DNA from 4 places in the Cedecea selenatireducens genome. Region 2 is predicted to be linked to each of the others. Evidence: predicted binding sites of a transcription regulator. Region 2 holds the regulator's gene; each other region holds the start of a gene.

Region 1 (5,931 bases), on a different contig from region 2:
AGACCAGCTGGCGGCCGAGGCTAACATGAGCGTGTCGGCGTTCCATCATAACTTTAAGTCGGTGACCAGCACCTCGCCGCTGCAATACCTGAAAAGCTATCGCCTGCATAAGGCAAGAATGTTAATGCTGCATGACGGTATGAAGGCAAGCGCGGCGGCTATTCGCGTCGGCTATGAAAGCGCTTCGCAGTTTAGCCGGGAGTTTAAGCGCTATTTTGGCGTGACGCCGGGGGAAGACATGGCGCGGATGCGGGTGATTTAAGGCGGTGATTGCAAAGAGCGAATAAGCCATTCTTATCCGCTCTGGCTGAATCAAGGACGATTACGCGGCGCTAACTTTTTTTTTCAACACCACAAACAGCGTGCCGACAAGGCCAAAAATCAGCAGGGCAACGGGCAGGATCATCAGGAAGGTCATGACCTGATCTTCATGACGCTTAACAAAGGGGATCATGCTGAGCGCATAGCCCAGGCTGGTAACAACGCCCACCCACAGCAGCCCGCTCAGCCAGTTAAATAACTGAAAACGACGGTTGCTGAGGCCCGAAATGCCCGCCATGGTTGGCAGCAGCGTACGAACAAAGGCCAGGAAGCGGCCAGCGAGCAGCGCCAGCAGGCCGTGGCGGTCAAACATCTGCGTGGCGCGCTGGTGGTACTGGGTTGGCAGTTGTGCAAGCCAGCCTTTCACGGTACGGGTATTGCCGAGCCAGCGGCCTTGTAAATAGCTCAGCCAGCAGCCGAGGCTTGCGGCAACGGTAAGAATAACCAACGTTGGAACAAATCCCATTACCCCTTTCGCTATTAGCGCGCCCGCGAGCAGCAGCAGGCTATCTCCCGGCAAAAACGAAGCGGGAAGCAGCCCATTTTCCAGAAAAAGCGTTGCGAACATAACGCAATAAACAACACCAATAACGTGGGGGTCGGCCAGCGCGGCAAAATCGTGATGCCAGAGCGCCTCGACAATATTTTTTATAACAGCCATGGGTATTCCTGTGGAACCGCTTATTGAGCTTGCCTGAGTATTGCTCCCGCAACTTAGGCTCACCTTAATTTCTACACATTGTACCGCTAAAATGCCGGCGACACCTTGATCCCAGGCTCAACAAAACGCCGATGATGGCAAAAAAACGCTCCACGGTTACCGCTAAACGGAAATTTTAGGCAATGCGCTGGAAACCTACTTCCAGATCGGCAATCAGATCGTCCACGTTTTCCAGGCCAATATGCAGGCGAACCAGGGTACCGCTGAAGTCGACGCCGCCTGCGGGGCGGATCTCAGCCAGTTCATCAGGCTGATTAGCGAGAATAAGCGATTCATAACCGCCCCAGGAATAGGCCATGCTGAAATACTCGAAATGATTGAGGTACCGTGCATACTCTTCATCGCTGAGCCGTTTTTTCAACACAAACGAGAACAGCCCGCTGCTGCCTGTAAAGTCACGTTTCCAGTATTCATGCCCTTTACTTCCGGGAAGTGCCGGATGATTCACTCTTTCTACCTGAGGATGCCCGGCCAGCCATTCGGCCACTTGTAGGCTGCTTTCATGGTGCTGACGCAGACGAACGCCCAGCGTGCGAATACCTCGGCTTGTCATATAAGCGGTATCCGCATCCAGCATTTGCCCCATCAGGTAGGCATTCTCGCGCAGCCGATCCCAACATCGGGCATTGGATACCGCGGTGCCGACCATCGCATCCGAATGGCCAATCAGGTATTTGGTGCCCGCCTGAATAGAAATATCGATACCGAACTCCAGCGCCTTAAACAGCACGCCAGCCGCCCAGGTATTGTCGATCATGATGATAGCGTCAGGGGCAACGCGCCTGACCGCCGCGACGATCGCCGGAATATCGTGGACTTCCATGGTAATAGAGCCGGGGGACTCGAGGAAAACGACTTTGGTGTTCGGCTGAATCAGGTCGGCTATCCCGGCCCCGATATCCGGCGCGAACCAACTGGTGCTGACCCCGAGCTTCGAGAGAATTTTGGTGCAGAAGTCCTGGGTGGGTTCGTAGGCGGTTTCGGTGACCAGAACATGATCGCCCTGCTCGACAAAGGCCAGAATAGTATTGGCAACGGCAGCGGCGCCGCAGGGGAAGAGGGCGCAGCCGGCGCCGCCTTCAAGTTCGCACATCGCTTCCTGTAAAGAGAAATGGGTTAGCGTGCCGCGGCGGCCGTAGAACAGTTCTCCTTTTGCGCGATTGGCGGTGGCCTGTTTTTTGGCCTCGACGCTTTCAAACACCAAAGAGGAGGCGCGCTGAATGACGCTGTTAACCGAACCCTGAGTAAACCTCTTGCTGCGCCCGGCGTTGACCAGCGTCGTTTCGATGTGTTTTTCCGCCATTGTCGTTTCCCCGTTTAACCATCTGGATGTCTGGACGTAAATTAACACAAAATGCGCAAAGGGCATCATGGCGTTTTTTCAGGTTGGTCAAAAAAGTCATCATTTCGCCGGGGCAGATCTTTTCCTGCGTAAGCGCAAGGAATGCCTCAACAATTTCTGGCAGTCTGCAAATACTAATGAGAACGACTATCAATTCGATAGTTTTTTGATATATTAGTCTCAGTTTTGACATTTATTTCTCGCTGGAGCGTAAGACGTGACGAGTAATTTGATGCAGACGGATCTGTCCGTTTGGGGCATGTATCAACATGCTGACATCGTAGTGAAGATCGTGATGATTGGCCTGATTATGGCCTCTGTAGTCACCTGGGCCATCTTTTTCAGTAAGAGCGTGGAGCTGATTACCCAGAAACGTCGCCTCAAGCGCGAACAGCAGCAGCTGGCTAACGTCCGCTCCCTGAATGAAGCGAGCAGCGCGGCCGAAGCGTTTGACAGCAAAAGCCTCAGCACGCTGTTGATCAACGAAGCCCAAAACGAGCTGGAACTTTCCGCCGGCGTTGAAGATAACGAAGGCATCAAAGATCGTACCGGCTTCCGCCTTGAGCGCCGCGTGGCCGCCGTTGGGCGTCACATGGGGCGTGGCAACGGCTTCCTGGCCACTATCGGCGCTATTTCGCCGTTTGTCGGCCTGTTCGGCACCGTTTGGGGCATCATGAACAGCTTCATCGGTATCGCCCAGTCCCAGACCACTAACCTGGCGGTTGTTGCGCCGGGTATCGCAGAAGCACTGCTGGCAACGGCCATTGGCCTGGTCGCCGCAATCCCTGCGGTGGTTATCTATAACATCTTCGCGCGTATGATTGGCAGCTACAAAGCAAGCCTTAGCGACGTGGCGGCTCAGGTACTGTTGCTGCAAAGCCGTGACCTTGACCTGGAGGGCACAGCCCAGCCGCGCCCGGTACGCAATACTCAGCAACTGCGTGTAGGTTAATGCCCCATGGCAATGCGTCTGAACGAAAACCTCGATGACAATGGTGAAATGCACGAAATCAACGTTACGCCGTTTATCGACGTGATGTTGGTGCTGCTGATCATCTTCATGGTGGCCGCGCCGCTGGCCACGGTGGACGTGAAGGTTAACCTTCCGGCCTCCAGCAGCGAACCGCAGCCACGCCCGGAAAAGCCGGTTTACCTGTCGGTAAAAGCAGACCATTCGATGTTTATCGGCAACGATCCGGTAAGCAAAGAGTCGATGGTTAGCTCATTGATTGCCGCGACCGAAGGGAAAAAGGACACCACCATTTTCTTCCGCGCGGACAAAACGGTGGACTACGAAACGCTGATGGACGTGATGGATACGCTGCACCAGGCAGGGTACCTGAAGATTGGCCTGGTCGGCCAGGAAGTCACTAAAGCGAAGTAAGAGGGGGGGCCTCATCACGGCCCTTTTCCTCTTGGGAGAGGGTGAAAACAACTCAAGTTTATTCTCTCCGTAGTTGTTACGTTCACCCGTAAATCTGTTTCCCCTGCACTTTCAGAGCACGGTGAACGTGTCCGGGGGATAACGCCATCCCCCGAACAGCCCCGGCGCCCGGCAAGCTCATCGCCGCTAAAGCGGTAAACCCACCGTTCATCACCCAAACATTCGGGGTCGTTCGCGATTCGTTCCCGACGATCGCTCTCTTTCGCTGCTCCCGGCAGCTCAACCCCGCCTGAGTTGGGTCATAACCGGGGGCGATGAGAGCCGGGGACAAATCTTCCCCTCACCCCGACCCTCTCCCAGAGGGAGAGGGGGAAAACAGCCAACGTGGAACATTGTTTATTCCCTCTCCCTTCCAGGGAGAGGGTTAGGGTGAGGGTAAAAATAAGAAGCAAGGCTCGGTTCCGGCTTAAATCGCCTCGGTTTTCTCTCCGACTGGCCAGGGTCCGGGCGTCGGGAACGGCCGGAGGCTGAGAGCGTCGGGAACGCATCTCAGCCGACCCAGGACTGGGAGATAAAACGGAGGTCTGCCGCTTTAGCGGTCGATTTATTTGGCCGGGAGTCCGGGGTCTCGGGGGAGTGACGGTGACTCCACCGAGTCGTTCACAAGTTTGGGGGCTGCATATAAAGCTGTGCTTGAGGTGAACGGAACCTTAGCTGAACCTTCATAGAGATTATTTGTGACTAACAGACAGCCAAAGAGAGCAACCGTTAAATTTTATTACTCTTTAAATTCCCTTGCCCCACTGGGGAGAGGGCCAGGGGAAGAGGCAAACCCCACTCACAGAGTGGAACTCTTCCATGTCTTCTCCGCCAGGCCACGGGTTATCGACAGCGTCTGGGCTTCTTGCTCCTTCAGGCGCTGATAATGTCCTTCCAGTCGCTTGAGGATTTGCTCTTTAAGCTTCGGATGGTGGCTGAGGATCTCTTCCAGCACCGCGCCGTACACTTCCTCCTTCGCTCGCCATGGGTAAATCTCACGGCGGTTCATCCATTTCAGGTCGACCAGTGCCGAAGTAATATCCGTCACTTCCTGTGTATTGCGGGTAATATTTTCATTTTTAAGCCGAACAAGAATAGCTATGTTTTTACTTAACGTAAATTCATGGTCTTTATTTTCGTCGGCGTTGATTAACGCAGATTGTTTTTTTATAGGTTCTGCCACGGCACTACTCCTCAATCGAATAGCATAATGGCCAGGGTTTTTCTTGAGTCATTTGATTAACCCAAATTTCCTGTTCTTTGCTACTCACCCAGGCGGTTTTATCTTCGATAAGCATTTGTAAGTCGGCGGCGCTAATAAGTTCTTTTTCAACCAGTTCGCCCATCAGGGCATGTAGAGCTTCTATCCTGACCGCGCACAGCAGACGTTCTTTAATATGACGATCGGTTTCTTCAAGCAGGCGGTTTTTGGCCTGGCCTGCGTAATGACTGCCGCTCAGGATGTTTTTTTCCAGCGTTAAAATCTTATCCTGAACGACTTCCGGCGTGGTACTATTTTCAGCTTCTGCAGGGAGCGTTGAGGGTGCAACAACAGGATAGCGCCGTGGTAAGAAGTGTTCAGGCAGCATCGAATGTGATCCTTTGATATCGGTTCAATATTCAGGTTCAGAGATTCGCGATATGATGCCTCAATTCAAAAATAAAAAAAACAGGAGTTTCTTATGCACAGCATATTTTATTCTATTGTCACAATTTTGATTTTGTTATGCGCCGTGTTGGTTATGCGCAAGGAATTTGGTGCGTCAAATAATAAGTCTGATGAAATAAAACCGCTGACCACCAGCGAAGAGCGGGAAGATTACTTTGGCATGTTGATGTCAAAAATCACGCCCAGCTATTATTGGCGTATCAACAGTGAGTATATTGATTTCACCCATGCCACAATTAAAAAAATGCGTATTGATGAGTTGACCTCGCAGCCGGTTTTATTTAGCGCCCAGCGCCGCTGCAGCGACTTAAATTCGGCGGTATATAAATATTACGACAATATTAAAAAACGCTGCGCCGAAGGTGAACAGGTTCCGTTGTCGGATATTGAAGTGCTCAACCTGCGTCAGTGTTTTAACGAGTTTAGCCGGGAAGCCTACCCGGAGCTGGTGGCGC
Region 2 (5,931 bases):
GCCGGTGCTTTGGCAGCAATACGAAAGTATCGTTGGCTGGCAACCCGTTCCCGCCTGGCAGCATCCCGCCTTATTCATCCGTGGCGGGAACTCGCCGTATGTTGATGAAAGCCACCGCGAGGCGCTTTTAAGTCAGTTCCCGCAGGCTCGTGCGCACGTCATCGCTGGCGCGGGCCACTGGGTTCACGCTGAAAAACCGGAGGCAGTTTTACGCGCAATTCACCGATTTATCGACGCGGAACCGAAAAACTGATTAAAAACAGAACGACCGGCCAGCAGAAGTCGCTAACGCGTTGGCGGGAATGGCGCGCTGATGTATGATGGCGCGCTTAATTGCACCGGCACCCTGCCCCTGCAGCCAGAATTTCCTGTCAGTATCCTAATCATGGCAAAAGAACAAACGGACCGTACTACATTAGATCTGTTCGCGGACGAGCGTCGCCCCGGGCGGCCTAAAACCAATCCGCTCTCGCGCGATGAGCAGCTGCGTATTAATAAACGCAATCAGCTTAAGCGCGACAAAGTGCGTGGTTTGAAGCGAGTTGAGCTAAAACTGAACAATGATGCGGTCGACGCCCTCAACCAGCTTGCCGACGCCCGCAGCATCAGTCGTAGCGAACTGATCGAAGAGATGTTGCTCGAGCAGCTTAAAAAGCTGGGATAGCGCTTTCTGTTGCCCTGCCCGTCATCTGAAATCTCAAAAGGGTGAGCAAAACCATGTTGCAGACTGTGCACCCCGCCGTGATAGCTGTTTCCGCTGGTGGAGCTGTTCTGCTATGATTGCCCTATACGTGGGCATTGAACGGCCAGCATACTATTAAGTTTCAAGAGGTTATTTTACTCATGGCAATCGTAGGCATTTTTTTCGGCAGCGACACCGGTAACACCGAAAATATCGCAAAAATGATTCAAAAACAGCTCGGTAAAGACGTTGCTGAGGTGCATGACATTGCTAAAAGCAGCAAAGAAGATCTCGAAGGTTTCGACATTCTGTTGCTCGGCATCCCAACCTGGTACTACGGCGAAGCGCAGTGCGACTGGGATGATTTCTTCCCTACTCTCGAAGAAGTCGATTTCAACGGTAAGCTGGTTGCGCTGTTCGGCTGTGGTGACCAGGAAGACTACGCGGAATACTTCTGTGATGCGCTGGGTACCATTCGCGATATCATCGAACCGCGCGGCGCCGCTATCGTAGGCCACTGGCCGACCGCGGGCTACCACTTTGAAGCGTCAAAAGGCCTGGCAGACGACGACAACTTTGTCGGTCTGGCCATCGACGAAGACCGCCAGCCGGAACTGACCGCCGAGCGCGTTGAGAAGTGGGTCAAACAGATTTCTGAAGAACTGAATCTGGCCGATATTATTAACGCCTGATTTGTCTGGCGCAAATGCAGCGTTTGCGCCATCTTGATAGCTTGTAGCAATGAAAATAATTGCTACAAGTTTGTAACTTTCTCGTACATCCCTGTACAATGTCTTCCTGACAGCTTGGCTGATAATTACTGTAAATGGCGACGCCGCCACGATTTTTCAGCCTCATTTTGCACCATACTTGCGGTTCCCATTTAGAAGCAGCAGTTCTATAATGAGACGCATTACTCTTTACGCTCACTGCAGTTTGAGCGAATCGTTAAGCAACAGGACACTTTCCGCATGACTGACAACAATACCGCATTAAAGAAGGCCGGCTTGAAAGTCACGCTTCCGCGATTGAAAATCCTCGAAGTGCTGCAAGAGCCGGTAAATCATCACGTCAGCGCGGAAGACTTATATAAACGTCTGATCGACATGGGCGAAGAAATAGGCCTGGCGACGGTCTACCGCGTGCTGAACCAATTTGACGATGCCGGGATCGTGACCCGCCATAATTTTGAAGGCGGCAAGTCCGTTTTCGAGCTGACCCAGCAGCATCACCACGATCACCTTATCTGCCTCGATTGCGGCAAAGTAATCGAGTTCAGCGATGATTCTATTGAATCGCGCCAGCGTGAAATTGCCACACGCCACGGTATCCGCCTGACTAACCACAGTCTCTATCTGTACGGACACTGTGCCGAAGGCGACTGCCGCGAAGACGACACCGCGCACGATCCTAAATAAGTAATCCGCATTAACGAACGCTGCCGAACAGGTGGCGTTTAAAAGCAAAAACCGGCAGGTTTCCCTTGCCGGTTTTTTTATTGACTGAAAAAACGTAATCAGCTGTTATTCGCGCGAATTTCTTGCCAGATTTTATCGCAGCGAACCTTCGCGGCTTCATCATTCCCGCTCTTTCTTGCCTGAATGCATTTCTGATAATCCAGCACGCTCACGGTCTCTTTTTCAACAAACGCTTTGTGCTGTTTTTCCTGGCGCAGTACGTTCAGCACGCTCTGGCAGGCTTCGATTTTATCCGGGTTGCCTTCTGCGGTATTGATACAAGCGCTGTAAGCCTGCTTCAGATGTGAATCTTCCGGCGGAGCCGGGGGCTGAACGCAGGCGGAGAGCGTGAAAGCCACGGCGGTAACCAGCAGGATTTTTTTCATGTTCAGTTCCTTATAAAAAACGGGCGCTTGCGCGCCCGATTTAGCATTAGAAGATGGTGAACGGAGCAATAACGATAAATTTCACGTCACGCTCATCCTGGAACATGTTGCCGTAACCACCGCCCCAGCTTGGGATATCGGAGTGGTTGTCGTACTGAGTGAAGTGCAGTTTGAACAGCGTACCTTTCGCACGGCCTTCCTGCACGGTGTACATTGCGTCGAGGCTGTATGAAGACTCTTTGATCTTGTTGGATGCGATATCCTGACGGTTACCGGAAGCATCAAGCGCCCATGTGGCTGGTTTTGCATCCCATGCATAAACATAGGAGCCCCCAACAGCCCAACCCGGCAGATTCCAGTTGCTCAGGTCATACATTGCGCCGAAGAACACGGCTTTTTCGCCGTTGGCGTTGAAGTCAGAACGGTTATCCCACCACACATCGAGACGGCCGTTTGAAGAGGCATAGGTTGGCGTCATACGCTGCAGGAAGTAACCCTGCTGGCCTTCTGCCTTCACCATGGTCCCTTCCAGACGCAGGTCAACCTGGCCAATTTTGTAGCCTAAGGTCAGCGCCTGCAGCCACGCGGTACCGTCATAAATATCGTTGATGGTGTTGTTAGAGGCTTTATCACGGGTGCCGTAGAACTGGTAGCTGGTGCTCAGCGGGCTGCCTGCAACGTCAAATTTGTAGCTCGCTTTCGCGAAGTACTGGTCAACAAAACCTTCAGCCTGACCAAATGCCCCTTCCAGAATCAGGTCATTTTTGAAGTCATATTTCGCGCCGATGGAGTGCAGATAATCAACTTTGGTCTTTTTGTCGTTCTGGTAGAACTTGTCCGTTTCCAGATGCCATGGAGCCTTGTACTCGTTGGTCCACATGTAGGAGAAGCTCAGCGCACCTGCATCGCCATAGTCGAATGCCGCCCCAGCTTCAGCCCCCTGATAGGTACCAGGCATGAAGCTCCAGTGTGGCGCTAACAGCGTTTGGCCGGTTGGCTGGATATAACCCGCACGAGCCCAGACCGGGCCGTACTTAAATTTAGCGGCCGCTTTATAAAGGCTGATGCCGCCTTTATCGCCGGAGTAGTCTTCGCTGTAGCCTTTGTTTTTAGAGGAGAATGCGATTTCGTTTGGGTGGCCGCTGGCGCTGTCTTCGGCCATCTCAATGGCGGTGAAAGCGGCGATATCCAGGCCAAACATGTCGGCTGCGTAGCCGGACTGGAAGTCCAGGTTAGCGTTCCAGGTTGAGTGTGACAGGTTAGTTTTGTACTTACCGTCGGTCACATCTTTACGGTCACGTTCGCGCTGCCAGTAATAGACGCCACCGGTCAGCGTTGAGTCATCAACAAAGCCCGCAGCGCTAACCTGCGGAGCCACTACAAAACCTGAAAGAGCGGTAACGCTTGCAATAGCAAGAGCAAGCGCACTACGTTTGCCACTAAACGTACGCATAGTTAAATTCCTCTTTGACGTAAAAATCATCGTCTGACGTGAAAAGCGCCATTGACGAAAAAAGTAAAATTGCCCAAAGGCTAAAAGCGGTTTCTACCTGACACACCCGCATTACTGCTGCTCATAGACTATTTTTCGCGACGCGAATTATCAATGACTTTGTATCAGAGATTTCCTGGAGTATGACAGAGAGCACATAATCTATGTGCATTTGTAACAAAATCGCTCAGCAGATGCTTAGCCCGCAATCCGATTAATTAACCACATAAAATTCTTTTGAGAGCGCTTTCATTATAAGCATCAGGATATTACGGAGAAGAGATGACTGAGTGCGAGGGAATGATCTGAAGAGTGTAAATGAGAATTAATTCGCATCGCGAATGTGTACTGCTCGTTAATACCAGGTAACCAGAAAGAAAAAACGCCGCATTGAGCGGCGTTTTTATCAGACGATTAACGGCAATTATTCGCCGATTTTAGCCCAGGTATCGCGCAGGCCAACGGTGCGGTTAAATACCAATTTTTCGGCCGTCGTGTAACGGCTGTCGAGGCAGAAGTAACCTTCACGCTCGAACTGATAAGCCTTACCTTTTTCTGCGTTCTGCAGGCTTGGCTCAACGAAGCCCTGACGAATAACCAGTGAGTCAGCGTTAATGGTCGACAGGAAGTCCTCCGCAGCGCCTGGGTTTGCAACGCTGAACAGGCGGTCATACAGGCGGATTTCAACCGGCAACGCATGTGCGGCGCTCACCCAGTGAATCACGCCTTTAACTTTGCGACCGTCTGCCGGGTCCTTGCTCAGGGTTTCCGGGTCGTAGGTGCAGTAAAGCTCGGTGATATTGCCTTCCGCATCTTTTTCAACACGCTCGGCTTTGATCACATACGCATTACGCAGGCGAACTTCTTTACCCAGCACCAGGCGCTTGTACTGCTTGTTCGCTTCTTCACGGAAGTCAGCCCGGTCGATATAAACCTCACCGCTGAACGGCACTTCACGGCTGCCCATCTCAGGTTTGTTCGGATGATTAGGCATGGTCACCGTCTCTTCTTCACCCTGAGGATAGTTAGTGATGATAACTTTCACCGGATCCAGCACGGCCATCGCACGCGGTGCGTTCTCGTTGAGATCGTCACGGATGCAGGATTCCAGAGAAGCCATTTCCACGGTGTTGTCTTGCTTGGTCACACCAATGCGCTTACAGAATTCGCGAATAGAAGCTGCGGTGTAACCACGGCGGCGTAGGCCCGAAATAGTCGGCATGCGCGGGTCATCCCAGCCTTCAACAATCTTCTCGGTCACCAGCAGGTTAAGCTTACGCTTGGACATGATGGCGTATTCGAGGTTAAGGCGAGAAAACTCGTACTGGCGCGGGTGAGCAGGAATAGTGATGTTATCCAGCACCCAGTCATACAGACGACGGTTATCCTGGAATTCCAGGGTACACAGCGAGTGGGTGATCCCTTCCAGCGCATCAGAAATGCAGTGGGTGAAGTCGTACATCGGGTAGATGCACCACTTGCTGCCGGTCTGGTGGTGGTCGGCAAACTTAATGCGGTACAGCACCGGATCGCGCATCACGATGAATGGCGAAGCCATATCGATTTTAGCACGCAGGCAGGCGGTACCTTCGGCGAACTCACCGTTGCGCATTTTCTCGAACAGCGCGAGGTTTTCCTCAACGCTACGATCGCGGAATGGGCTGTTTTTGCCAGGCGCGGTCAGGGAACCACGGTATTCACGAATTTGTTCCGGGCTCAGCTCATCAACATAGGCCAGACCTTTATTAATAAGCTCAACGGCATAGTTAAACAGCTGGTCAAAATAGTCAGACGAATAACGAACGTTACCGGACCAATGGAAGCCCAGCCATTCAACGTCATGCTTGATGGACTCTACGTATTCGATGTCTTCTTTTACCGGGTTTGTGTCATCGAAACGCAGGTTGCACTGCC
Region 3 (5,931 bases), on a different contig from region 2:
GCGAAGACATTGAGATCACCGTGCTGGCCCCTCAGCCGGAGCTGCGCGTGCGCCCACGTTTCTACGAAACCGAGGTGGCTTCGCTGGTCGCTCCGCTTCAGCCGCTGTTTGACGTTACAGGCGTGACCTTTGTGAAAGGCGAAGCGCAGCGCATCGACAGCGTAAATCAGTGCGTCTGGTATCGGGATGAGCAGGGCAACAGCACGCCTCGCCAGTACGATCGTCTGGTTCTGGCGACGGGCAGCAACCTGAAGCGTGATCTGATTAAAGGTGCGGCGGAACATGCGTTCGACCTCGACCAGCTTGAGAGCGCGCTACGTCTGGAACAGCATATCTCTGCTTTAGCGCAGCAGGCAGAGAGCGAAGCCCGTAATACGGTCATCGTCTGCGGCGGCGGATTTACCGGCATTGAGATGGCCACTGAGCTGCCCGGCAGGTTACGCGCAGTGCTTGGCGCCGATACGCAAACTCGCGTCATTGTGGTTGAGCGGGGCGATAAAATCGGCGGGCGCTACAGCAGCGACCTGCGTGACGTGATTGCAACCGCCAGCGAAGAGCTCGGCGTGGAGTGGCGTCTGAATGCCGACGTCCTTGAAGTTGATGCCGAGGGCATTGTGCTGGCCGACGGCGAGCGTATTGCCTCCAGCACGGTGATTCTGACCGCTGGCGTGCAGGCCAGTCCGTTAACGGAGCAGATTAGCGCCCCGCGTGATAAACAGGGTCGTCTGCACGTGGATGCATTTTTACGAGTGGAAGGGCAGCCAGCCATTTTTGCCACCGGTGACGTTGCACGTGCCGAGACGGATGATTTGGGCAACCTGGCGCTGATGACCTGCCAGCATGCCATCATGTTGGGGCGTTTTGTGGGGTACAACGTCGCGGCAAGCCTGCTGGACGTGGCGGCGTTACCTTATCGCCAGATTAACTACGTCACCTGCCTCGACCTCGGTAACTGGGGCGCGGTGTTTACCGAAGGCTGGGAGCAGAAGGTGACCCACGTGCGCGAGGAAGCGAAGAAAATTAAGCTGTCGATTACCCAGGAACTGATTTACCCGCCGGTGGCAGACAGAAAAATCGCTTTTGAAACTGCAGATCCGTTAGCGCCGTTCGTCTAAGCGTTTTATCATGCTGCCGAATGTTTATCAGGAGGCAGCATGGCTAACGACATCACCTTTTTCCGCCGCTTTGAGCACGACATTGTCGCCGGGCTTAAAACCATCACCCTGCGCGACAGCAGTGAATCACATTTTGAGCCAGGGCAGCGTTTACGCGTCGGCCGCTATGAAGATGACGTCTATTTCTGCACTATCGATGTGATCGGCGTGACGCCGGTACTGCTTGACGATCTGGACGATGAGCACGCCCGCCAGGAGAATATGACGCTGGCAGAGCTTAAACAGGTTATTGGTGAGATCTATCCGGGATTAAATGCGCTGTACGAAATTTCTTTCCGCCTGGTGAGCGTGCCTTGATAAAACACGGGCTTTTTTCAGGGCATTACCGGGGATAAGCAGGATGTGTGAGTGGTTATTGCACGATAGCCTTTCGTCACTCAATGATAGGATCGTGAATTAATTTATTTCAATCACGCAAATGTCATCATGCAAAATCACTTTTTGAAACAGATTCAGCATTACCTGAAGGATTTTGAAAACCCGGCGCTGGCGGCTCAGGTGCCTCAGTCACTTGCCGATTACCTTTTCTCAAACCAGGCGTTGCTTGATGACAGCCGTATCACGCTGGACTTAATCAACGCGTTAAGCGACAGCCTTGAAGGCAAGCCGCAGAACCTCAACCAACTTTATCTGGCTCTTTATCTCTTCTGGCTGAACGCTATGGCGCATAGCGGCATCGATATCTTTTATTTTGGCGAATTAAGTAAGCTGCAAATGCTTGGCGCGCGATTCAGAGCTTCCGCCATTAATAATCTCTATTATCTGAATGCCGAAGAGCAAAATCAGCAGGAAATTGATGCTTTTGATGCAAAGATCGCAGCAAGTACCGCCCCTTTTATCCTTTACGATCCTCAGGGACTAAAACTGGCTCTGGCGGTTGAACATCCTCAGGCCATCGCCTGCATTTCATATTATGATTTGCTGATCGATAATTTCATCCCCTTAAGTACAAATGCCATCCAGCACACGCATTTGCTGGCGCAGCAATACGCCGCGCTGGCTGACCCGGACGTTAAAACGGTTATTATTGGTAACTCTTACAGCTTCTATGGCTTCCCTGAGGCGTGGCTGGAACACAGCGTCAATATCTCTACCCACAGTTTGGGACTTAAGCAGGCGCAGCAGCTGACGGCACATATCCTTGAGCGTTACCCGCAGGTACAGAACTTTGTTTATTGCCTGGGTTTTTTTGATCTGTACAGCGATCTGCTAAAAACAAAAGACGACTTTAACCAGCAGATTATTCATGCCTGGAGCCAGCTCAACAGCCATTATCTGATAAAGGGCGCCAGCGAATCCGCCTCGGACGATATTCAGGTCTTTAGCCGCCTGGTGATGCCATTTCCAGCGCAGGGGCAGCCCATTACCGGGCTGGATGATGTCATCTTCAGGGAGCAAATTTGCGAATCCACACGAAATTTAACGGGCAATCTTACTTCTCTGCCTCCGGCCCGGCAGCAGCAGATGGCGCAGCAGCGTGGCATAGCTCACTCTAAATCGGTTCATCATCAGGTCACGCTGAATGAAAATACGCGGCGGGTGGCCGAAATGGACGTTCTGTTAGCGAAGCACGGCAGGAAGGTTGTCTGGCTGACGCCACCGTTCCCGGCAGCTTATGTAGACAATCTGGACGTCAGGATGAAATATACGCATCGCAGCTGCTTCTCCGGGCTGGAGGCTGCACATTCGCGGTTTATCGATCTCTCAGAAAGCCTGGTATTTGTCGGGGAGGATTTCCGCGATGGTGACCATCTGAATTTTGCTGGTGCCAGAAAAATGGCTGAAGTTCTGCGAGAACTGAACGTGGTTATATAGCCGTTTTATGCAACAAGGGAAGGGCAAACCCTTCCCCAGTTTCAATGCTATCAGGCCGGCTGGCTGGCCTGTTTCAACATCTGGTAAAGCTCTTGTTTTACCCTCAGTTTTTCTTTCTTCATCTGCACGACTTCATCGTTGTATCCCGTCCCTTGCGGCCCCTCCTTGCGCATAATCTCGCTATCGAGACGGTTGTGTTTATTACACAGGCTGAGAAAGCGGGGGTTTTCGGACTTCAGGTGGGAAATCAAATCACGGTACTCAGGAAACATGTCAGGCCTCCCTGGTCAGATGGTAGGTGAGTGGATGAACAACTGGCTGATGCCAACCTCAGTGTAGAACCTGATTTGCGATAAGGGAAAGGACAAAAAAGTATCGTTTTGTCAATTTGCGATCGCGGTAGCGCCGTACTGAAATGCATGTCATTCTCATTTTTACGCCGGCAGGTTAACGCCGCAAAATGATAAAGACAGGCGGTATGACGTGCTCTAAGATATGTCTATGATATATCTTACATACCTAAAAGGTACGCTATGACCACACAAAACAATGCCAAAAAAATGCCGGTTCGGGTTCGTAATGAACTGAAGTTTCGTGAATTAACGGTAAAAACTAAAAGCTTTATCGCCGATACGTTTTACCGCCTCGTGTTCAGCAGCCCGCAGCTGGCAGACTTTTCCTCACAGGGGTTCGACGACCACATTAAAGTGTTCTTCCCGGCAGAAAACGGAGAGTTTACCCCGCCGCAGATAACCAGCGAGGGCATTGTCTGGGGTGAGGGCGCGCGGCCACAGTCGCGGGACTATACGCCGCTGGACTTCGACGCGGGGCGCTGCGAATTAACGATTGATTTCTACCTGCACGACGGCGGGGTCGCCAGCAGCTGGGCGAAAGAAGCGCAGCCGGGAGATAAGCTGTTTATCGGTGGGCCACGCGGCTCTCTGGTCACGCCAACGGACTATCACTGGCAGCTTTACGTGACAGATGAAAGCGGCCTGCCTGCCGTTCGCCGCCGTCTCCAGTCGCTGAGTAAGGAAGTGCAGGTTCGGGTGCTGGTCAACTGCCACAATACCGACAGTCTGAACTATCTGAGCGAATTTCCAGCGGTAAAAGTGCAGGCGTTAACATATGGGGAAATCGCTGAGTACCTGAAGCACGCGGAGATCCCGGCTGACGACTACTACATCTGGATTGTGGGCGAAGGAAAGCAGGCGAAAGCGCTGGGTGATTACCTGCTGGAAGAGCGTGGCCTGGATGCGGACCTGGTCCGCGCCGTTGCCTACTGGCATGACAAATAAGGCGACCGATGGTGCGTATTCATCCTGAACAAAACCACCCGGAAGGGCGCGCCCGCCATCGCCGTGAACGTCTGTTTGACGCCAACGACATCCGCCTGCTGATTCTGCATCTTTTGGCTGGCGGCCCGGCGCACGGTTATGAGCTTATAAAGTCCATTGAAAGCCTGGCGAAAGGGGAATATGTGCCGAGCCCCGGCATTATTTATCCTAACCTGACGCTGATGGAGGAAATGGGCTTAATCACGGTGGGCGAAGGGCAAAGTGGGAAAAAATCCTTCACGCTGACGGCAGAAGGAAAAGCCTCGCTTGAACAGCAGCCATCCGAACTGGAAGCGGTGACCACCAGGCTGGCCACCCTCGGCGTTCTCGGCGGCAACCGCCGTTTACCCGAGGTACAGCGCGCAATTCATAATTTCAAAACGGCGCTGCACGCTAAACTGGGCAGCACTGAGCTTTCGAAAGAGACGCTGTACAAAATCATCGACACGCTGGATCAGGCGGCTAAAGATATCGAACGTAGTTAGCGTCAGCCAGGCCTTTTTAAATATCCCCCCGGCCTGGCCGGAGGGAAAACGCTTACTGGAAGCTATAGCTGACGTTGACGCCCACGCCGTAGTTACGGCCAGGCGCTGGCTCAAAATAGCGGCCATTGCCTTCATTGACAATCACCGAACCGACGTAATCGCGGTCGAACAGATTATCAACCCGCCCCCAGATGTCCAGCAGCCAGTTTTGCTGCAGCTGAAGCTTGTAGCCGGTGTTCAATCCCACGGTGGTGTAGGTTGACGCTTTGGCGTCGTTTTGGTCATCGGCCTGAATATCACTCATGTAGCGAACGTCCGCGCCCGCATACCAGCCGTCTTCAGGCACGTAGCCCAACGACGCGTAACCCATATTGCGGGCGATGCCCGGCATCCGGTTGCCGTTGCAGTCGTTTGTGCCACAAACGTTGCTGCGGTAGGTGGCATCGAGGTACGTCCAGGCCATTTTCAACCGCCAGTCTGCGGCGAACTGCTGATCGAGAGAAAGCTCAAGTCCACGGCGGCGAGTTTCACCGGCATTTTTATAGGTCGTGCGCCCGCCGCTGCTTTGATCGACCACGATCTCGTTATCGGTGTCGGTCTGGAACAGGGCGGCGGTAAACAGGCCGTTGCCGATGCGGTTTTTACTGCCAACCTCAACCGTGGTGCTGGTCGAGGGCTGCAGAGCAAAGTTCAGCCCGGACGCGCCGTTGTCGCGGTAAGAAAGCTCGTTGATGGTTGGCGTTTCAAACCCACGGCCTGCGGAAGTGTAAACATTCCAGCCATTGTTGACGGAATATTTTAACGAGGCGGCAGGCAACCATTTGTGATAGCTGGCGTTGCCGCTGTCGTCGCCGTTTTTCCCCACGATGTAATAGTCGTTTGAATCAAAGTAGACCGAGCTGTAGCGCACGCCCGCATCCAGGCTGAGTTTGTCGGCCAACTGCCACGTGGTTTGCAGGTACGGGTCGAGGTTCCACATCAGGTTGCGCTCGTTACGGCGCAGGTTGCCTTGCTCGCCCAGCACCGTGGCGCCGTTCACCGTCACAAAGTTCTCGTAGCCTTTGCGCTTCTCGGTCATCGTCTCGTAGTCCAGCCCGGTGGTGAAGCTGACCGGCACGC
Region 4 (5,931 bases), on a different contig from region 2:
GCTGGCAAATGCTACGCATGATGGCAGTAAAACAAAGTGCCGTAACGTCTTGTGATACAGCATCAGCGCCGTTGCCAACAGCCCGACGACCACCAGCACTCGCCACTGGCTGAAAGACAGATCCATACAGGCAAGCAGCGCGACGGCAAGGCCCGCCACCATTACACTCCAGCCACCTTCGAGTCGTCGTTGCAGCATCTTCGCGCCTCAATCATGATAATGATAACCAATATCATATGATAAAATTTCTCAATTGTCAGCGTGAAAACGCGCGAGAGCTATCGCTGAAATAGCCAGGGTTGACGCGTCATTTAATGACAGATTTTCAGTAAGGTGATAGATTGACCGCCGGCTTTAGTTTGCCTCATAAAAATTCCAATAGTTGCCAGAAAAGCAAATAACCCGCTTTTCATTGATACGACACACACAACACCTGACGCACTTACCCAAGACATAACCGTTCTATGACAGCCCAAACCTGGCGAGCCTTACTCAAAGCAAAGCACCAGCTTTCTTTACGTTTATTTTTGCTGCTCAACGCCCTGGCAGCCGCTTTTGCTATGCTCTTCCCGATCCATTCGGCCATGCGCGTAACGCTGCCCGCTATCACCATTCTTCTCGCCAGCCTGGCGCTGTTGGCCTGGCAGGTTATCAATAAAAAGCGATTGATTAACCTGAATATTGTCTCGTTATCTCTCGGATTATTATGGGCGCTGCACATTTTTATTAAGCACGAGGCTATCGGCTATCTGGATACTTCATTTCTGGTTATCAGCCTGATGTCGGTGCTCTTTATTGGCGCCATTTCGTTTATTAATAATATCGTGGCCTTCCTGCTACAAAGCCTGCCCGTCGCGCTGGTGGTGCTTTGGCTGGGGGATGTCGATCAGTGGTTACGGGTGCTCTACTCTATTGCGCTGCCCGCCATCGGCATCACCATTCAGCATATTATTCAAAAGCGTAACGAGCGTTTTACCCAGCGGCTGATGAATAAGCTTCTCGAAGAGAAAGAGACGCTGAACGACCTCAGCATGCTCGATCCTTTAACCGGACTGTATAACCGCCGTGGCTTTCAAAACCGCCTCGAACATATTCAGTCCTCCGGCAGCGGCAGCCATTACGTTTTGCTGCTGGATATCGACTACTTCAAGTCCTACAACGATCACTACGGCCATGCGATGGGCGATCAGGCGCTGATCCGCGTGTCGGCCGCCATCCGCGATGCCGTGCGTTCAAGAGATATCGTCACGCGCTACGGCGGCGAAGAGTTCATGGTGATGCTCACCAACATCGACGGCGAGCGCGCGCTGCAGTCTGCCGAAAGGATCCGCCAGCGCGTTTTCGATCTGGAGATTCCCCATATGTTTAATAACCAGGTCGCGACCAACGTCACCGTCAGTATCGGCCTGGCGCCCTTTACCGGAGGCAGCATTGATGACGCTCTGAGCCAGGCGGACAAGGCGCTGTATCAGGCAAAAAATCGCGGACGAAACAGCATTCTGACCAACGAAATGGCCACCGCAGGTTAGCCTTTTCCTCAGAAATAATGTGGTTGCGTACCGGCAGCATATTGTTCATATTTCAGACAATAAAAACATGCCGCTTACGGCAATACTTTGTATCTCTGAGGAATAATAATGGCTAACGTTTTTCCTGCGCTCGTCGTACTTCCCGTACTTCTTCTCACCGCCTGTGCCAACAATAACGCCGGCAGACTGCAGGTCAAAGGCCAGCCGCTGACCAGCGATCCAGCCTATGTTTTGCAGCACCTTATCCCGATGCTGCCTATCACCAGCGGCTGCCGGGACAAACCAAAATCCGTCTCCGTAGCCCTGGTCAGTAAATCGGATGATATCCGCACTAATGCCGCCGGAACGGCGCTGATTTCAGGTTCAGCGAAAGAAGCCTGGAAGTTTGACGCCTGCGGCCGCACGATCCCAATGTACGTGACCTACGCTTTCTTCCCTGACGGCAAAACGGCTTACAAATTCGCCGCAAAATAGCCTGCCGATAAGCCGCGCCAGATCGCAAAAGCCGCCTTCAATTTGCGATGGCGGCGAAATCATCTTGCCAGAGGAAGCCAGCATAGTTAGGATTGCTAATCATTATCATTTAGATTACTTCTTGACGAGAGTATGGCGCTTCAATCCCTTCAGCTCAGCGACGACAGCGGGTGCCTGGTTCTCCCCTGGTCTCCGGCGGCGCGTCCGCTGGCCGATTCTCTGCGGGAACATTTCGCCACCCACCGGCCTTACTTCAACGACATCATCAAATTAAACGAGCCCGTGCCTGCCTCAGCGATGACGCTAAGCGAGTGGCGAAAACCTGCCGTGCTGACTTCACTGATGGCGGCCTACGGCGACCATATTTATCGTAACCAGCCTCAGCTTTCCCGCGAGCAAAAGCCGCTGAAGTCCCTGTGGGCGCAGTGGTACATTGGCCTGCTGGTGCCGCCGATGATGATGGCCTTGCTGACCCAACCTAAAGCGCTGAACATTGCTCCCCAACACATGCGCGTGGAGTTCCATGCCACGGGGCGAGCCAAATGCTTCTGGATTAACGTGGAAGAAGACAGCCAGGCAAACGAGCTACCGCTACGCCTGCGCCTGGAGCATTTCATTACCCACGGCCTGATTCCCGTTGTAGCGGCGTTAGAAGCTAGCGAAGACATCAACGCCCGGCTTATCTGGAGCAACACCGGCTACCTGGTGAACTGGTTCTTCGGCGAGCTGAAACCGCTGCTGGATGAGCAGAGCCTGGCAGCGCTGGTGAATGCCTGTTTCTTTGAAAAGCAGCTCTCATGCGGCAGGGAAAACCCGCTTTACCGCACCGTGATCCCACGTGATGGCGTTTTGGTTCGCCGCACCTGCTGCCAGCGCTACAAGCTGCCCGACGTCCAACGCTGTGGCGACTGTACTCTGAAATAGCAAACGGCGGGTTTCCCCGCCGTTCGTTCTCTCTAGCTAAGCTATTAAGCCAGCTGTTGGTTTCCTTCCTCGTTCGCTCTTTGCGCCTCTTCTTTCTCCTGTTCCAGCAGCTGCTTCTCGTACACTTTGAAGAACGGGAAGTAGATAATCGACGAGACGCAGGCCAGCAGAATCACCAGAATCGCCGCACGGAAGTCCCAGCCCAGCGCCCAGGCAGCGCCAATTGGCGCAGGTGCCGTCCACGGCACAACGGAAATTACGCGGCCAATCAGATCCAGCTTCATCGCGCCCCAGGCCAGCACGGCGTTAACCATTGGCGCCAGCAGGAACGGAATGAAGAACACCGGGTTCATCACAATCGGTGTCCCGAAGATAACCGGCTCGTTAATGTTAAAGCAGGTTGGCACGATGCTAAGCCGGCCAATAGAGCGCAGGTGAGCAGATTTACTGCGCAGATAGCAGACAACCAGGCCCATCGTCGCCCCGGAACCACCGACCACGATAAAGAAGGTCCAGAACGCTTCCATAAAGATATGCGGCAGCGGTGCACCGGCGGCCAGTGCGCCCTGGTTCAGGCCCAGGTTAGTCAGCCAGAACATCTGCAGCATCCCGGAGACAATCGCCGCCCCGTGGATTCCCGCGAACCACAGCAGGTGGGCAATCAGCACCGCCAGCAGAATCGCAGGCAGGGAATCCGCAGCCGACACCAGCGGTTTAAACAGCGCCATAATGGCCTGAGGGATCAGCATATCGAACTGGGACTGGATAAACAGGCTCAGCGGATACAGCGTCAGCACAACCACCAGCACCGGGATCAGCAGGTCAAAAGAGTTTTTGATCATCGGCGGCACCTGGTCCGGCAGCTTAATGCCGATGTTGTGTGCCTTCAGGAAACGCATCATCTCTACGCAGTAAATCGCCACCAGAATCGCGGTGAAGATCCCGGTACCGCCGAGGCTATCCACCGGCAGCGTCCCTTTGGTTTTCGGGGCTGCAACCACAAGGAAGGCCATCAGCGACAGCATGGCGCACATGAAGGGATCAAGCCCGTGCGATTTGACGTAATGTTTGCCCAGGTTGTAGGCAATCGCCGCACAAATGTAGATAGACATAATGCCCATCGTCATATCAAACGGCGTCAGGATTTGCCCCTCGAACTGCTTCGCCAAATCGAGCCAGGCGCGAGCAAAACCCCAGGTTGTGGTGGGCGAAAACGGCGGATAAGCAAAGACCAGCAGGAACGATCCGACAATCATGAACGGCATCGCGGAAATAAAGCCGTCGCGAATGGCCATGACGTGACGCTGTGAGGAAATACGCCCGGCAACAGGGCTGACGTAGTTTTCAACAAAGCGGAAAATTAAATTAAATGCAGCGTGGTTGGAAGACATATTGGCTCTCCTGTCAGGCTATCAACGCGAGTGCGTCGGCGAGAATTCTGTCGCCGCGCATCATTCCGTAATCCATAGAGTTAATGACCGTGACCGGGATCCGTTTGGGAGCGGCCTGAGCCTTAAAATCTTCCAGACGGTATTTGATCTGCGGACCGAGTAAACAGCAATCAAATTCAGGCAAAGCATCCGTGAACTCTTCGATACCCACCGCCTTAATCTCAACCTCAATCTGTTGATCCTGGGCGGCCTGTTTCATCCTGTTCACGACCATACTGGTAGACATACCAGCGGCACAGCATAAAAGGATACGTTTCATAGACGACTCTTATTATTAGGTACAGGGGTGGTTACGGGATTCAGTATTCCTCGCGGAATTTATTACTGCAACCGGTTACTGCAACCGGTTTCATTGATTGTGAAGGAGATCCAGAAATTTCTGACAAGGCGGGTATGAGATAAGTATAAGCGGTTTACAGAAAGCACAAGCTTATGCGAAATTATTTGCCACCTGGATCAGGAGAAAATCATGAGTTTGCAGTCCGTGCGGCAATTCTTCGCCGATCATGCCCCAGATATAGATATCATCGAGCTAAGCCAAAGCACCGCTACCGTCGCGCTTGCCGCTGCGGCCCACAATGTGGCCCCCGGGCAAATAGCCAAAACGCTCTCATTAAAAGTCAAAAACGACATTATTCTGATCGTCGCGAAAGGCGATGCTCGTCTTGATAATAAGAAACTTAAAGAAGCTTTTGGCGCTAAAGCGCGCATGCTCAGCAGCGATGAAGTAGTGAACTGGACCGGGCATCCGGTCGGCGGCGTTTGCCCGTTTGGGCTAGAAAACCCGCTGGCGGTATTCTGCGACATTTCGCTGCGCCAGTACGATGAAGTATTGCCCGCCGCAGGCGCTATCCACAGCGCCGTCCGCATCTCCCCTGAACGTATGGCCGAATTAACTCAGGCTAAATGGGTGGACGTCTGCCTGTAATTGCGGCTTAAGTGACTCAAAGCTTGATCTGACGCGACTAATGAAGCGATGCGCTCATGTTAAATGGATAAACGTTAAGCGCATTTCATTCTCTTTCGTCAGGATAAGCATGCAGCCAGATGTTGTTCCCCAACGGGACGTCACTCGTTTATGTATTCAGTGTGCGCTCTTTTTGCTGCAGCACGGGGCAGAAAGCGCGCTGGTAGAAGAGCTTTCAACCCGCCTCGGCAAAGCGCTGGGCATGGACAGCGTGGAAAGCTCAATCTCCGCTAACGCCATTGTGCTCAGCACCATCAAAGACAACCAATGCCTGACGACCACGCGTAAAAATGTCGATCGCGGGATCAATATGCATGTTGTGACCGAAGTGCAGCACATCGTGATCCTCGCCGAACACAAACTGCTCGATGCAGGGGACGTTCATAAGCGCTTCGAACACATCAAACCGCTGCGCTACCCGCGCTGGATGGTGATGCTGATGGTCGGTCTTTCCTGCGGCTGCTTCTGCAAACTGAATAACGGCGGCTGGGACGGCGCGCTGGTCACCTTTATTGCCAGCTCGCTGGCGATGTATGTACGCCAGTTGCTCACGCATCGCCAGCTTCACCCACAGATAAACTTCTGC

What was found. The regulator Fur, encoded in region 2, represses iron uptake genes when iron is present. The targets are predictions, from matches to a motif close to ATAATAATGAGAACNACTATCAA.
Region 1: the regulator Fur is predicted to act here: its motif matches at 2,516-2,538, upstream of exbB (tol-pal system-associated acyl-CoA thioesterase).
Region 3: the regulator Fur is predicted to act here: its motif matches at 3,406-3,428, upstream of ACE38U_RS08245 (siderophore-interacting protein).
Region 4: the regulator Fur is predicted to act here: its motif matches at 2,096-2,118, upstream of fhuF (siderophore-iron reductase FhuF).

The regions. Positions count from the first base shown of each region.
Region 1 covers NZ_JBHIKW010000005.1:233,216-239,146, forward strand. Annotated here, with positions in the region: gene ACE38U_RS10770 (AraC family transcriptional regulator) at 1-262, shown strand, start outside; gene yghB (DedA family general envelope maintenance protein YghB) at 323-982, opposite strand; gene metC (cystathionine beta-lyase) at 1,158-2,345, opposite strand; gene exbB (tol-pal system-associated acyl-CoA thioesterase) at 2,602-3,336, shown strand; gene exbD (TonB system transport protein ExbD) at 3,343-3,768, shown strand; gene ACE38U_RS10795 (hypothetical protein) at 4,607-4,990, opposite strand; gene ACE38U_RS10800 (hypothetical protein) at 4,995-5,396, opposite strand; gene ACE38U_RS10805 (ESA_00282 family adhesion-associated protein) at 5,490-5,931, shown strand, end outside.
Region 2 covers NZ_JBHIKW010000009.1:75,555-81,485, reverse strand. Annotated here, with positions in the region: gene ybfF (esterase) at 1-253, shown strand, start outside; gene ybfE (LexA regulated protein) at 386-664, shown strand; gene fldA (flavodoxin FldA) at 844-1,374, shown strand; gene fur (ferric iron uptake transcriptional regulator) at 1,654-2,100, shown strand; gene chiQ (ChiQ/YbfN family lipoprotein) at 2,199-2,525, opposite strand; gene chiP (chitoporin ChiP) at 2,572-3,978, opposite strand; gene glnS (glutamine--tRNA ligase) at 4,442-5,931, opposite strand, start outside.
Region 3 covers NZ_JBHIKW010000004.1:75,543-81,473, forward strand. Annotated here, with positions in the region: gene ACE38U_RS08225 (NAD(P)/FAD-dependent oxidoreductase) at 1-1,115, shown strand, start outside; gene yqfB (N(4)-acetylcytidine aminohydrolase) at 1,155-1,472, shown strand; gene ACE38U_RS08235 (hypothetical protein) at 1,602-2,990, shown strand; gene ACE38U_RS08240 (HP1242/YdcH family protein) at 3,041-3,262, opposite strand; gene ACE38U_RS08245 (siderophore-interacting protein) at 3,524-4,288, shown strand; gene ACE38U_RS08250 (PadR family transcriptional regulator) at 4,297-4,812, shown strand; gene pqqU (TonB-dependent receptor PqqU) at 4,865-5,931, opposite strand, start outside.
Region 4 covers NZ_JBHIKW010000003.1:143,936-149,866, forward strand. Annotated here, with positions in the region: gene ACE38U_RS06060 (DUF1435 domain-containing protein) at 1-198, opposite strand, end outside; gene ACE38U_RS06065 (GGDEF domain-containing protein) at 465-1,529, shown strand; gene ACE38U_RS06070 (hypothetical protein) at 1,638-2,003, shown strand; gene fhuF (siderophore-iron reductase FhuF) at 2,136-2,927, shown strand; gene ACE38U_RS06080 (PTS sugar transporter subunit IIC) at 2,972-4,318, opposite strand; gene ACE38U_RS06085 (PTS sugar transporter subunit IIB) at 4,332-4,637, opposite strand; gene ACE38U_RS06090 (YbaK/EbsC family protein) at 4,848-5,306, shown strand; gene ACE38U_RS06095 (threonine/serine exporter family protein) at 5,416-5,931, shown strand, end outside.